One region of the Streptomyces sp. NRRL S-1813 genome, then DNA from elsewhere that is predicted to be linked to it. Evidence: riboswitches for the same ligand, from Rfam matches in the RefSeq annotation. Region 1 holds a riboswitch; each other region holds the start of a gene.
The links. A riboswitch is a leader RNA that binds a small molecule or an ion and turns the genes downstream of it on or off. The one in region 1 is predicted to bind cyclic di-AMP.
Positions count from the first base shown of each region.

Region 2: another riboswitch for cyclic di-AMP. It lies ahead of IF67_RS0113310 (transglycosylase family protein); the one in region 1 lies ahead of IF67_RS0100325 (C40 family peptidase).
Region 3: another riboswitch for cyclic di-AMP. It lies ahead of IF67_RS0112985 (C40 family peptidase); the one in region 1 lies ahead of IF67_RS0100325 (C40 family peptidase).
Region 4: another riboswitch for cyclic di-AMP. It lies ahead of IF67_RS0128590 (M23 family metallopeptidase); the one in region 1 lies ahead of IF67_RS0100325 (C40 family peptidase).

Region 1 is NZ_JOHB01000001.1:75,863-79,032, reverse strand. Features, by position in the region: gene pcrA (DNA helicase PcrA) at 1-1,685, opposite strand, end outside; cyclic di-AMP (ydaO/yuaA leader) riboswitch at 1,976-2,157, shown strand; gene IF67_RS0100325 (C40 family peptidase) at 2,165-3,170, shown strand, end outside.
Region 2 is NZ_JOHB01000007.1:34,842-38,011, forward strand. Features, by position in the region: gene eno (phosphopyruvate hydratase) at 1-219, opposite strand, end outside; gene IF67_RS0113310 (transglycosylase family protein) at 623-1,288, opposite strand; cyclic di-AMP (ydaO/yuaA leader) riboswitch at 1,296-1,509, opposite strand; gene IF67_RS0113315 (transglycosylase family protein) at 1,720-2,667, opposite strand; gene IF67_RS0113320 (cytochrome P450 family protein) at 2,981-3,170, opposite strand, start outside.
Region 3 is NZ_JOHB01000006.1:337,479-340,648, forward strand. Features, by position in the region: gene IF67_RS0112975 (LysR family transcriptional regulator) at 1-345, opposite strand, end outside; gene IF67_RS0112980 (LysE family translocator) at 417-1,085, shown strand; gene IF67_RS44845 (hypothetical protein) at 1,123-1,368, opposite strand; gene IF67_RS0112985 (C40 family peptidase) at 1,426-1,899, opposite strand; cyclic di-AMP (ydaO/yuaA leader) riboswitch at 1,904-2,103, opposite strand; gene IF67_RS0112990 (hypothetical protein) at 2,382-2,690, opposite strand; gene IF67_RS0112995 (ATP-dependent Clp protease proteolytic subunit) at 2,696-3,170, opposite strand, start outside.
Region 4 is NZ_JOHB01000025.1:79,038-82,207, forward strand. Features, by position in the region: gene IF67_RS0128580 (M16 family metallopeptidase) at 1-112, shown strand, start outside; gene IF67_RS0128585 (M16 family metallopeptidase) at 151-1,533, shown strand; cyclic di-AMP (ydaO/yuaA leader) riboswitch at 1,743-1,898, shown strand; gene IF67_RS0128590 (M23 family metallopeptidase) at 1,912-2,691, shown strand; gene IF67_RS0128595 (GntR family transcriptional regulator) at 2,980-3,170, shown strand, end outside.

The DNA of each region.
Region 1 (3,170 bases):
TCGGCGAGGTAGCCCGTACGCTCCAGGACCGCTTCCAGGATCGTGGCGGGTCCGGCCTTGGACTCCACGATGGTGCGCAGCTCCTCCATGAGGACGTTGAAGCGCTTGACGGCGTTGGCGGAGCGGGCCGCCATGCCGTACGCCTCGTCGACCCGGCGCAGCGCCTGCGGGAAGGTGATCTTCTCGCGCAGCGACAGGGCGTCGATCATCGCCTCGGCGCGGTCGCCGATGCCGCGCTTGGGGACGTTCAGGATGCGGCGGAGCGGGACGGTGTCCTCGGGGTTGGCGAGCACCCGCAGGTACGCGAGGACGTCGCGGACCTCCTTGCGCTCGTAGAAGCGGACGCCGCCGACGACCTTGTAGGGCAGCCCGACCCGGATGAAGATCTCTTCGAAGACACGGGACTGGGCGTTGGTGCGGTAGAACACGGCGACATCGCCGGCCTTGGCGTCACCGGCATCCGTCAGCCGGTCGATCTCGTCGGCGACGAACTGGGCCTCGTCGTGCTCGGTGTCGGCGACATAGCCGGTGATCTTGGGGCCGGCGCCGGCGTCGGTCCAGAGGTTCTTGGGGCGGCGGTTCTCGTTGCGCTCGATGACCGCGTTGGCGGCGGAGAGGATCGTCTGCGAGGAGCGGTAGTTCTGCTCCAGCAGGATCGTCGTCGCGTCCGGGTAGTCCTCCTCGAACTGGAGGATGTTGCGGATCGTGGCGCCGCGGAAGGCGTAGATCGACTGGTCGGCGTCACCGACGACGCACAGCTCGGCGGCGGCTTCGGCGGGGCCGACCAGCTCGCGGACGAGGGTGTACTGGGCGTGGTTGGTGTCCTGGTACTCGTCGACGAGGACGTGGCGGAAGCGGCGGCGGTAGTGGTCGGCGACATCGGGGAAGGCCTGGAGCAGGTTGACCGTCGTCATGATGATGTCGTCGAAGTCCAGGGCGTTGGCCTCGCGCAGCCGGGCCTGGTACATGGCATACGCCTCGGCCAAGGTCTTCTCAAAACCGTCGGCCGCTGTCCCGGCGAAGGTCTCCTCGTCGATGAGCTCGTTCTTGAGGTTGGAGATCTTCGCGCTGAAGGACTTGGGCGGGTAGCGCTTGGGGTCCAGATCCAGATCGCGGCAGACCAGGGCCATCAGGCGCTTGGAGTCGGCGGCGTCGTAGATCGAGAAGGACGAGGTGAAGCCCAGCTTCTTGGACTCGCGGCGCAGGATGCGGACGCAGGCGCTGTGGAAGGTGGAGACCCACATGGCGTTGGCGCGCGGGCCGACGAGCTCCTCGACGCGCTCCTTCATTTCACCGGCGGCCTTGTTCGTGAACGTGATCGCGAGGATCTGGCCGGGGTGGACATGGCGCTCGGCGAGCAGATGCGCGATGCGGTGGGTCAGCACCCGGGTCTTGCCGGAGCCGGCGCCGGCGACGATCAGCAGCGGGCCGCCGGTGTGCACGACGGCGGCCTTCTGCTCGTCGTTGAGCCCCTCCAGCAGCGTCGCCGGGTGGAGGGCGGGACGGGCGGCGCCGTCGCGGTAGAACGCCTCTCTGGGGGCGGGCGCGTCGAACCGCCCGCCGAAGAGGTCGGCGGGGATCTCCTCCGGGGCCGGGCCGTGCTCGTCCTCGGGAGGCGGCTGGTGCTCCTCCTCGCCCTTGTGGCCGAGGTCCGCCAGGAAGCTGTCGTCAAAGAGGCTGCTCATCGCCCACCGAGTCTAGGCTGCCGCACTGACAGCCCGCCGCGGAGTAGGCAATTGCGGGGCGCATACGGAGCGGGCCGTGGCGCCGCGGCAGGTCAGGCGGCCGGGCCCTTCACAGACCGGGCGCCGCCTCGTCTACCCGAATCCGACATCTGCCACAACAACCCCCGCATCGCGTTCAGGTCACGAAAAGGTTTCGGGCATATCGAACATCAGCCTTCACAGGAGCCACACGAGTTGGCTAACGTCCTCGCTCAGGCAGCCCGCCTCCCCGTGGACGACAGCGTCCGCACGGGCCGCCCACGCCGAGTCCGGCCCTGCCCTGGGGCATCCGGAGCCGGGGACCCACCAGCACCACCGGGGTGAATCGATCCGGGCAGCCGCCGTCGGCGGACGTCCGGACCGTAGGGCAAGCCTTCCGTCGACACCGCCCGAACCCGACAGCTAACCCGGTAGGCGGTCCACGGAAGGAGTCGCCGGCCTTGGCGTCGCATCGCAAGCCGCGCACCAGCATTCTCGCCTCACCCGGAGGCCGTCGTACGGCGGTCGGACTCACCACCGCCGCCCTCGCCTCGGCCACGCTGCTCTCGCAGTCCGCCGACGCGGCACCCCGGGCGCCCAGGCCCGGCATCGAAGAGGTCAAGCAGAAGGTCGACGGCCTCTACCACGAAGCCGAGGTGGCCACCCAGAAGTACAACGCCGTCAAAGAGCGCGCCGACGCCCAGCGCGACACCGTGGACGGCCTGCTCGACGCCGCCGCCAAGCGCGCCGAGAAGATGAACGAGTCCCGGCGCATGCTGGGCACCTTCGCCTCCGCGCAGTACCGCACCGGCGGCCTGAACCCGACGGCGCAGCTGATGCTCGCCAAGGATCCGCAGCAGTTCTTCGACCGCAGCCACCTCATGGAGCGGATGACCGGCCGGCAGAAGCAGGCCGTCTCCGACTACCAGGAGCAGCAGGCGGCGGCCGCCCGGCAGCGCGCGGAGGCGTCCCGCAGCCTGGAGCGGCTCCAGACGTCGCAGGCCTCCCTCAAGGAGTCCAAGCGGTCCGTGCAGGGCAAGCTGGCCGAGGCCCGGCAGCTGCTGTCCCGGCTGACCGCCCAGGAGAAGGCGCGGATGGCGGAGCTGGAGCGCCGCAAGGAGGCGGCGGCCAAGCGCAAGGCCGAGGAGGAGGCGCGCAAGCAGCAGGAGCGGGAGCGTCAGAGGCAGCACGACGGCGGCGGGCCGTCCGGCGGGCAGACCGGTGGCGGCGCCGACGACGGCTCCACCGGAGGTTCGTCCTCCGCCAAGGCCGAGAAGGCGCTCGCCTTCGCCCGCGCCCAGACGGGCAAGCCGTACGTCTGGGGCGCCACCGGGCCCAGCTCCTACGACTGCTCGGGGCTGACGCAGGCGGCGTGGAAGGCGGCCGGCATCGATCTGCCGCGGACCACCTGGGACCAGGTCAAGGTCGGCCAGCGGATCGCCACCAAGGATCTCAAGCCCGGTGACC
Region 2 (3,170 bases), on a different contig from region 1:
CTCGATGACGGCCAGGACGGCCTTCTCCACGCCCTTGCCCAGGTAGCGGTTCGGGTCGCCGTCGCGGAGCTCGACGGCCTCGAAGGCGCCGGTGGAGGCGCCGGACGGGACGGCGGCACGGCCGGTGCTGCCGTCGTCGAGGCCGACCTCGACCTCGACCGTGGGATTACCTCGCGAGTCGAGAATTTCGCGGGCTACGACGACGTCGATCGACGGCACGTTGTCTCCTTCGTGGGTGTCAGGCGTTATGCGCATGAGCCTAACGGCCTCGGGCTCGTCCGCCTGCCCTTGGCCCGCTCTGTGGGATGGAAAGCCGCGCAAAGCTCCCCGAGGACCCAGCTCACGGGCGTTTGGGCACATTGTCGCTGAACGGGAACATGCGCCGAGCGGGAGCGGTCGGCGGCGTGCGGCCGCCCCGGCGTCGGTCCGGCCTCGGCCCGGGCTCCGTCCGGGCTCCGTCCGGGCTCCGTCCGGGCTCCGTCCGGGCTCCGTCCGGGCTCCGTCCGGGCAGAAGAAACCCCGCCCCGGCGCGCTCGGGGGAAGGGCGCGCCGGGGCGGGGCGGTCTCACGGGGGAAGGGGGCCCGCCGCTCGGGCCCGCCCGCGTCCCGGTGAGGGAGGGACTCAGACGTTGAGCTTCTGACCCGGGAAGATCAGGTTCGGGTTGCCGCCGATGACCGACTTGTTGGCCTTGTAGACCGACTTCCAGTCGCTGCCGTGGGCCTTGGCGATCTTGGCGAGGGTGTCGCCCGCCTTGACGGTGTAGTTGCCGTGGCCCATCGACTTGCGCTCGGTGGAGCGCGAGGCGTGCTGCTCGGGGGCGGCCGGGGCCTTCTTCGCCTCGGTCTTGCCCTGGTCCTGCTGGGGCGCGGACTTGGTCTGCGCGGAGCCGGAGGTGTCGACGTCGGCGGCCGGGCCACCGGCGGTCAGGTTGCCGGCACCGGCGCAGGACCAGGCACCCGGCCCCTGGATGGCGAGGAGCTTCTCGGCGGCGGCGATCTGCTGGGACTTGCTGGCCAGGTCGGCGCGCGCCGCGTACTGCGTGCCACCGGCGGCGGCCCAGCTGGAGTTGGAGAACTGGAGGCCACCGTAGTAGCCGTTACCGGTGTTGATCGACCAGTTGCCGCCGGACTCACACTGGGCGACCTTGTCCCAGGTGGCCACGGAGGCGGCAGAGGCGGAGGTGGCGCCCATCAGCGGGACGGCCACAGCAGCACCGGCGATGCCGGCGAGGGTGGCGACGCGGACGGCCTTGGACGGACGACGGTGCTTGCCCTTGATGATCAGCATGGTTCGTTCGTTTCCTCACCGACGCCTACGAGGTGAGCTGTCGGGTTCGGGCTGTGAGAAATCGCCCGGCCGCGTGCGCGTGGCGCACGTGGCTTCACCCCAAGCCGGTTGACCCGCTTTCACGGGTGGGGCCGGCACGTACCTTGGGTCCCCCGCTCCTGCCTTCGGCGCTTGCGCGTCAAGTGCCTCCGATCACCGGCAGGATTCGGCGTGTGATCAAAGGGCCCGCTTTGGCGAGCGGTCCTGACGTTAAGCAGTAACCGCCCTGGGGTTCAAACCCCATCATGTGAACCAAGTTGACCGTTTTTGATCACGGGTAGGTCACATATCCGCAGGTGAACCCCGGTTCGACGAGGTGGGACGAACCGGGGTTCACCGGAGCCAACGAGAGCCATGTCTCACTTTCCCCAAAAGCGGGCGAAGGCGGCGAACTACCCTGCCGCGTGCCCCAGATCGAGCAGTTGGCCCGGCTTGATCAGGTCCGCATCGGAGCCGATGACGCCCTCGTTGCCCTCGTAGAGCGCGGCCCAGCCACCGGGCAGCCGGTGGGCCTGGGCGATGGCTGACAGCGTGTCACCCGGCCGCACGGTGTAGTTGCCGTCGGCCGCCGGGCCCGTGCGGTGCGCGTCATCGCCCCGCGAGGCATGCCGGCCGCCGGCGGACCTGTCCTCGTCGTCACCCGCGCCGCCGCGGTGCTTGCCCTTGGAGGGCGTCTCCTGCGGGGTGCCGGTCGTGTCCGGACGGCTGCCCCCGTCGGACGGGTCGGCGGACTGCGACGGGTCGCCGTCCCGGTCGTCCGGCGTCGCCGGGTCGGACGGCGGCGGGTCGGACGGCTCCGGACTCGTGGACGCGTCGCCGGAGCGGCCGGAATCCGTGGCGTCGGGCGAGGGCGCCGGGTCGGACGGCTCGTCGCCGGGCTCGTCGCGCTGCTGCCCGGCGGAGTCCGGGTCGTCGTGCGTGCCGGACGAACCGGACGAGTCCCAGGGGTCCGAGGAGCCGTCCGCGTCCGACGGGGCGGGCGAGGGGGTGGCGACGCTGCCCGGGTCGACCTCCGGCGCGCGCCCGTCCTTGGCGAGACCGGCGCTCACCGCACAGCTCGACCACTGGTCCGGGCCGCGGGCGTCGAGGATCGACTGGGCCACCGCGATCTGCTGGGAGCGGCTGGCGAGGTCGGGGCGCGAGGCGTAGGCCGCGCCGCCGTAGGTGTCCCACAGCTCCTGGGTGAGCTGGAGCCCGCCGTAGTAGCCGTTGCCCGAGGCCGCGCTCCAGACGCCGCCGCTCTCGCACTGGGCGACCTTGTCCCAGGTCGCGGTGTCGGCGGCGTGAGCGCCGCTCGCACCGAGCAGTGGCAGGGCGATGCCGGCGCCGGTCACTCCCACCGTGACAAAGATGGCCGGTGCCTGACGGGGGCGACGATGTCGGCCGTTCCCGGAACGCATGCGGATGCCTTTCGCGCGGCGGTTGAGTTGTACGACGAGCTCGTCGAGCTGCTCGACGGGTCACCCGCCCGGCCTGCGCGCACGGGGCGCACCGTTACACCGGTCCCCCACATCACCGCTTCGGCCGATCGAGTGAAGCCGTCGATCGTCGGTCGAAAGGTAGCCGGGGTCACGGGTAGTCACAAGTCGGTGTAGTGGAGATCACGTAAAGGTCACACGGCTGACTCGGCGTCACTTTTGTCCTTTTCGCTGGTCAGGGCCGCTCGGGCCCGAACTCCACCGGCAGCGACCGCAGTCCGCGCATGATGAGCCCGCCGCGCCAGCGCAAATCGTCCGGTTCCGCGGCAAGCCGGATGTCCGGGAGCCGGTTGAGCAGCGTCGCCAGAGCGGCCTGTCCTTCGAGCCGGGCGAGCGGCGCGCCCAGGCAGTAGTGGATGCCGTGC
Region 3 (3,170 bases), on a different contig from region 1:
CCGGAACGCGCTGAGCGCGGGCGGCAGCAGATGCGTACCGGCGGTCATGAACGTGCCGACCCGCAGCCGCCCGCCGGACAGCCCCGCCAGCCGGGACAGCTCGTGCCGCGCCTGATCCAGCTCGTCCAGGACCCGCCGGGCCCGTACGAGCAGCAGCTCACCGGCGGCCGTCAGCCGAGCCCCGCGATGGTGGCGCACCAGGAGCGCCGTCCCGGCCTCCCGCTCCAGCTTGGCGAGCTGCTGGGAGAGCGCGGGAGCGGTGTAGCCCAGCCGGGCGGCGGCCCGGGTGATCGAACCGGCCTCTGCCACCGCTACCAGGGCGGCCAGCCGTGTGGGGTCGTACATAAGAATCTCTTTAGGCTCTCCAAGAACATTGCCAATACCTATTAAAGGCTCGGACCGGCGATGCTGCTCTCATGGACGGACAGCTGATCGCCTTCACCGGAGTCGCCGCGGGCATGGTCGCCATGCCGGGCGCGGACTTCGCGGTCGTGGTGCGCAATGCGCTCGACTCGCGCCGGGCGGGGGTGGCGACCGCCGTCGGAGTCGCGGGCGGGCTGCTGGTGCACACCGCCCTGGCGGTGGCCGGGCTCGCGGCGGTGCTGGTCGCCGTGCCCACGCTCTTCGGAGCCGTCCAACTCCTCGGCGGCGGCTACCTGTTGTACCTCGGTGTCCGCGCCCTGGCCACGGCCTTCCGCCGCCCGGCGGCCACCACGGACGGCCCCGCAGGCCCGGCCGCCACCGCACCGGCCGACGGCCCCCGGCCCGCCGCTCTCCTGGGCACCACGCAGAGCCTGCGGCAGGGCTTTTTGACCAATGCACTCAACCCCAAGGCCCCTGTTCTCTTCCTGAGCCTGCTCCCGCAGTTCGTCCCGGCGGGACAGCCCGCGCTGCCCCGGACGCTGCTGCTCGCGACGATGGTCGTCGCCATGGCACTGGTGTGGTTCCCCGCCGTCGCGCTGCTCGTCGACCGGCTGGGCGTCTGGCTGCGCCGCCCGCGGGTGGCCCGTGCCCTGGAAGCCACCACCGGGGCGCTGCTCACGGCTCTGGGAGGCATCCTGCTGGTGGAACTGGCGCTCGCCTGAGGGCGGCGCACACCGGACCTTCTCCGGCCGGTCCGCGTCAGCCACGACCGCCGTGCGGCACCCTCAGCACCTCGGCACCCGGCGGCACGAACCCGGCGGCCACAATCCCCCGGACGTCACGGGCGTTTCCGGGGGCGGCCCGCGCCACCACGGCATGGCACAGGAAGGCGCCACTCCCGCGTCCCGCGGCGACGGCGGGGGCAGCACGGCCACCGCGCCGTCCGCGGGCGGGAAGCTCCCGTTGGGCCGCGGACAGCAGCAGCTCGCCCAGTGGCGAAGCCACCCGGCCAAATGGCCCAAAACCACTGGCAATTGACCGATCGTGAGATGAATGGGCAGGTCAGTGCACCCGCCCGTACCAGACCGAGCGGCTCCAGATCCGCTCCAGCCGCACGACGCTCCCGGCCTTGGGCGCATGCCACATCCGGCCCCGGCCCGCGTAGATACCGACGTGGTAAATACCGCTGCGCGAGTGGAAAAAGACCAGATCACCGCGGCGGCGCGAGGCAGCCGGGATGTGCCGGGTGCGGCTGTACTGCGCGGCGGCGGTGCGTGGCAGGGCCCGCCCGGCGCGCTTGAACGAGTACACCGTCAGCCCGGAACAGTCGAAGGCCTGCGGCCCTTGGGCGCCGTACCGGTACGGAGATCCTCCCTTGGAAGCCGCGACCCGCAGCGCATGGACGGATACGGACGCGGCTTCGGCGTTCCCGGCCGCTCCTGGAGCCATGCTGGTCCCGCCGAGGGTGACCAGCGTCAGAGCGGTGACGGTGCCGGCGCGCGCCAGCAGATTCGGCGTATGCATGCGCACGGTCATGCGCAAACCCTTCGTCAGCCGCCTGCGAAGGAAGACCTGTCGGGTTCGGGCAGGCGAAGATGCCCGGCCGTATGCACGGCTTCACCCCAAGGAGCCCTCGGCCGTGAAGGCCGGGACCCCGCTCTGCTCGGGTCCTCCGCTCCCGCCGATCCACATCGTCGACCGGACATCCGGCACGGCGGCGGGATTAGGCGCCCGTCCGGACCGCCCCGTCGCTGTGGCGGGGTCTTGTCGTCGAAGGGATCGTCACGCACCCGGCACCCGAATTCCGAGCTGAAAATGCCGTATGTGAGATGGGTCACAATTGACCCGAATGGTTAGATTTGTTCCCTCAGGTGCCGCGGCGCGGGGTCTTGCACCCCCCGGACCAGGAGCGAAACATCAAGGGCCGGAGAAAATGTGTCCGCCCCGCGCAATTCGTCACCTCCCCACATCGGGCGCGGACGCTACGCCGTATGTGCAGCCCACCGGCGCGTGTCGCGTCAGATTTCCTCGGGTGGCGGCACCGTCACCAGCCCGGTCCGGCGTTCGCCGTCCAGCACCCGCAGCGCCCGGGTCAGCGTTCCGCGGTGCACCTCGCTCTCGCCCCGGCTGTGCATCAGTGTCAGCGCGTCCCGTAGGCGGGTCGCCTTGCCCACCAGCGCCTGGGCGGCGCGCAGTGCGCTGTAGGTGCCACCGCAGCGGGTCGGGTTGATCCGGCCCAGCAGGTCGATCACCTCCAGATAGCTGTCGATCAGCTCGCCCTCGGCGCGGGTCAGTGCGGGCAGCGGCGGCGGTTCGGGGGGCAGCATCGGGCTCACCGCGCCACGGGCCCACGGGCCGACTGCTTGCGGTTGCGGGTGAGTCCGTCGATCAGGCCGTACTCCTGAGCGGCGAGGGCGTCGAAGATCTTGTCGCGCTCGATGTCGGCGGCGATCCGCTCACGGGGCTGTCCGGTGTGCTCGGCCAGCATCTCCTCCAGCACGTCGCGGGTGCGCAGCATCTCCTCCGCCTGGATCTGAAGGTCGGTGGCCTGCCCCTGGACGGGTTCACTGAACGACGGCTGGTGGATCAGGATCCGGGCCCCGGGCAGCGCCAGCCGCTTGCCGGGCGCGCCGGCGGCCAGCAGGACCGCGGCGCAGGAGGCGGCCTGCCCCAGGCAGACGGTCGCCACGTCGCACGACACGAAGCGCATCGTGTCGTAGATGGCGGTCATCGCGGTGAACGAGCCGCCGGGGGAGTTGATGTAGAGCGAGATGTCCTGCTCGGGCGCGGCATGTTCGAGGTGCATG
Region 4 (3,170 bases), on a different contig from region 1:
CGAGGAGGTGCAGGCGGTCGCCAAGGCCCGGCTGCGCCCCGACAACCGCGCGGTGCTCGTCTACGAGCCCACCGACGCCGCCGACACCGAGGAAGGGGAGGCGGACCAGTGAGCGACGCCACCACCCACGCCGATTCCCCCGTGAGCAGCATGGACTTTCACCCCCAGCCCCAGGGCGGTGCGCCCAGGCCGTGGGCCTTCCCGGCCCCCGGCCGCAGCCAACTGCCCAACGGGCTCACGCTCCTGACCAGCAACCGCCCCGGCCAGCAGGTCGTCGCCGTCGAGATCAACCTCGTCGCCCCGTTGGACGCCGAGCCCGAGGGCCTGGACGGCGTCGCCACGATCATGGCGCGCGCCCTGTCCGAGGGCACCGACAAGCACGACGCCGAGGAGTTCGCCGCCGAGCTGGAACGCTGTGGCGCCACACTGGACGCGCACGCCGACCACCCCGGTGTACGGGTGTCCCTCGAAGTGCCGGCGTCCCGGCTGCACCGCGCGCTCGGGCTGCTCGCCGACGCGCTGCGCGCGCCCGCCTTCCCGGAGAGCGAGATCGAGCGGCTGGTGCGCAACCGTCTCGACGAGATCCCGCACGAGCTCGCCAACCCTGCCCGGCGCGCCGCGATGGCGCTGTCCAAGGAGCTGTTCCCGGCCACATCCCGGATGTCGCGGCCGCGCCAGGGCACCGAGGAGACCGTCGGACGCGTCGACGCCGGGGCCGTCCGCGCCTTCTACGACGCCCACGTACGTCCCGCCACGGCCACCGCCGTCATCGTCGGTGACTTCACCGGCGTCGACCTGGAGGCCGCGCTCGCCGACACCCTCGGTGCCTGGAGCGGCTCGACGGCCGAGCCGCTGAAGGCCTCGCCGATCGTCGCCGACGACACCGGCCGCGTGGTGATCGTGGACCGCCCCGGTGCCGTCCAGACGCAGCTGCTCCTCGGCCGTATCGGCGCCGACCGGCACGACCGGGTGTGGCCCGCGCAGGTCCTCGGCACGTACTGCCTGGGCGGTACCCTCACCTCCCGTCTGGACCGCGTCCTGCGGGAGGAGAAGGGCTACACCTACGGGGTGCGCGCCTTCGGCCAGGTGCTCCGCTCCACCGCCCCCACCTCCCCCGAGGGGGCCACGGGAGCCTCGCTGCTCGCCATCAGCGGCTCGGTGGACACCGCCTCCACCGTCCCGGCGCTGGAGGATCTGTGGAAGGTGCTGCGCACCCTCGCGGCAGAGGGGCTGACGGACGACGAGAGGGATGTCGCCGTACAGAACCTCGTCGGGGTGGCGCCGCTGAAGTACGAGACCGCGGCAGCCGTCGCGGGCACCCTCGCTGACCAGGTGGAACAGCACCTGCCGGACGACTTCCAGGCGCAGTTGTACGTCCGCCTCGCGGAGACCGGCACGGTCGAGGCGACGGCGGCGGCGGTCAACGCCTTCCCCATGGACCGGCTGGTGACGGTGCTGGTGGGCGATGCGGCGCAGATCGCCGAGCCCATCAAGGCGCTGGGCATCGGTGAGGTGACGGTCGTCAGCGGTTAGTCCCGCCATGTGACGGAAGGTCATATATCGACAAAGCGGCTCCCGTGGCGTTCGCGCCACGGGAGCCGCTGTATGTCCGGTTTATCGCGGCTGGTGCCACGGTTCTTGTGGCATCCCGCACAAAAAAGCGGTTCTGTTTGCCGATTGAAAGTTGCCCCGTTTAGCGTCGGTCCGGCTGTTCGTCACAAGTCCGCCACAACAGTGGCACCGGGCAGCCATCGCCGAGTCCCCGTACGGCGCGAGCCAGGGGAGCCGGGGACCCAGTGTCCCTTGGGGTGAATCGGACTCCTCTCCGGAGGAGCCCGTAGGAGACCTTCCTGCTCCGAACCCGTCAGCTAACCCGGTAGGCGAGAAGGAAGGAAAGGACAAGCCAGCCACATGGCGTTCATCCGTGCCACCGGGAAGCACCGTCGTGCGAACCGCCCCGCTCGAACGACCCGCAACATCGCCGGCATAGCCACCCTCGCGGCCGGCGGCGTTGTCGCCTCCGTGGCCTCGCCGGCGCTGGCGGCCACGGACGAGGCGCGCACCCACGACACCGGTCTCCAGCGGGCCGTCGTGCTGGGCGACGAGCTCGCCAACCATGTCGAGGCCCAGGCGGACGCGCAGCAGGCAGAGGCCGAGGCCGCCGCCGCGAAGGCCAAGGCAGAGGCCGTGGCCAAGAAGCAGGCCGAAGAAGCCAAGCAGCGCGTCGAGGCCGCCCGCAAGGCCAAGGAGCGCGCCGCCCGTGAGGCGGAGCGCAAGCGCCTCAACACCTTTGTCGCCCCCGTCGCGAACTCCTACGTCTCCACCTCGTACAAGGCCTCCAGCGGCCTGTGGTCCTCGGGCAGCCACACCGGTATCGACTTCCACGCCGCCTCCGGCACCAGCGTCCACGCGGTCGGCTCGGGCACCGTCGTCGAGGCCGGGTGGGGCGGTGCGTACGGCAACAACATCGTGATCAAGATGAACGACGGCACCTACACCCAGTACGGTCACCTGTCGTCGCTCGGCGTTTCGGTCGGCCAGCACGTCACCCCGGGCCAGCAGATCGGCCTCTCCGGCTCCACCGGCAACACCACCGGCCCGCACCTGCACTTCGAAGCCCGTACCGGCGCCGACTACGGCTCGGACATCGATCCGGTCGCCTACCTGCGCTCGCACGGCGTCAACGCCTGACCTCCCGCCCCGCCCGGCCGCGCGCCCCGCAGGGCCCGCGTTGCACCGCGTATCCGTCGGAAGCCCCGGCCACACGGCCGGGGCTTCGGCGTTATCCGGCGTGCGGTGTGCGGCGTGCGTGCACCGGATACGCCGGCGACCCGCGATACGCCGGCGACCCGCGGCTGCTGGCCAAAAAATATCCATGAATAACCGGAGTCCTTCGGAAAAGCCGTTCCCGTCGAATAGAGTCACGGAAAAGTCGCCGACCGGCGGCGTTTCCAGGGGATTACGGCGGAGGCACGGAAGATGCGAGGCCATATTTCCGCGCATGCGGTGTGCACGGCGATTCGCGACGACATTGTCTCCGGCGCGCTGGCGCCGGGGAGCCGGCTGATCGAGGAGATCCTGGCGGCCCGGTACGGCGTCTCCAGAGTGCCGGTCCGTGAAGCGCTGCGCACCTTGCAGTCCGAAGGGTTCGTCACCACCCGCCACCACGC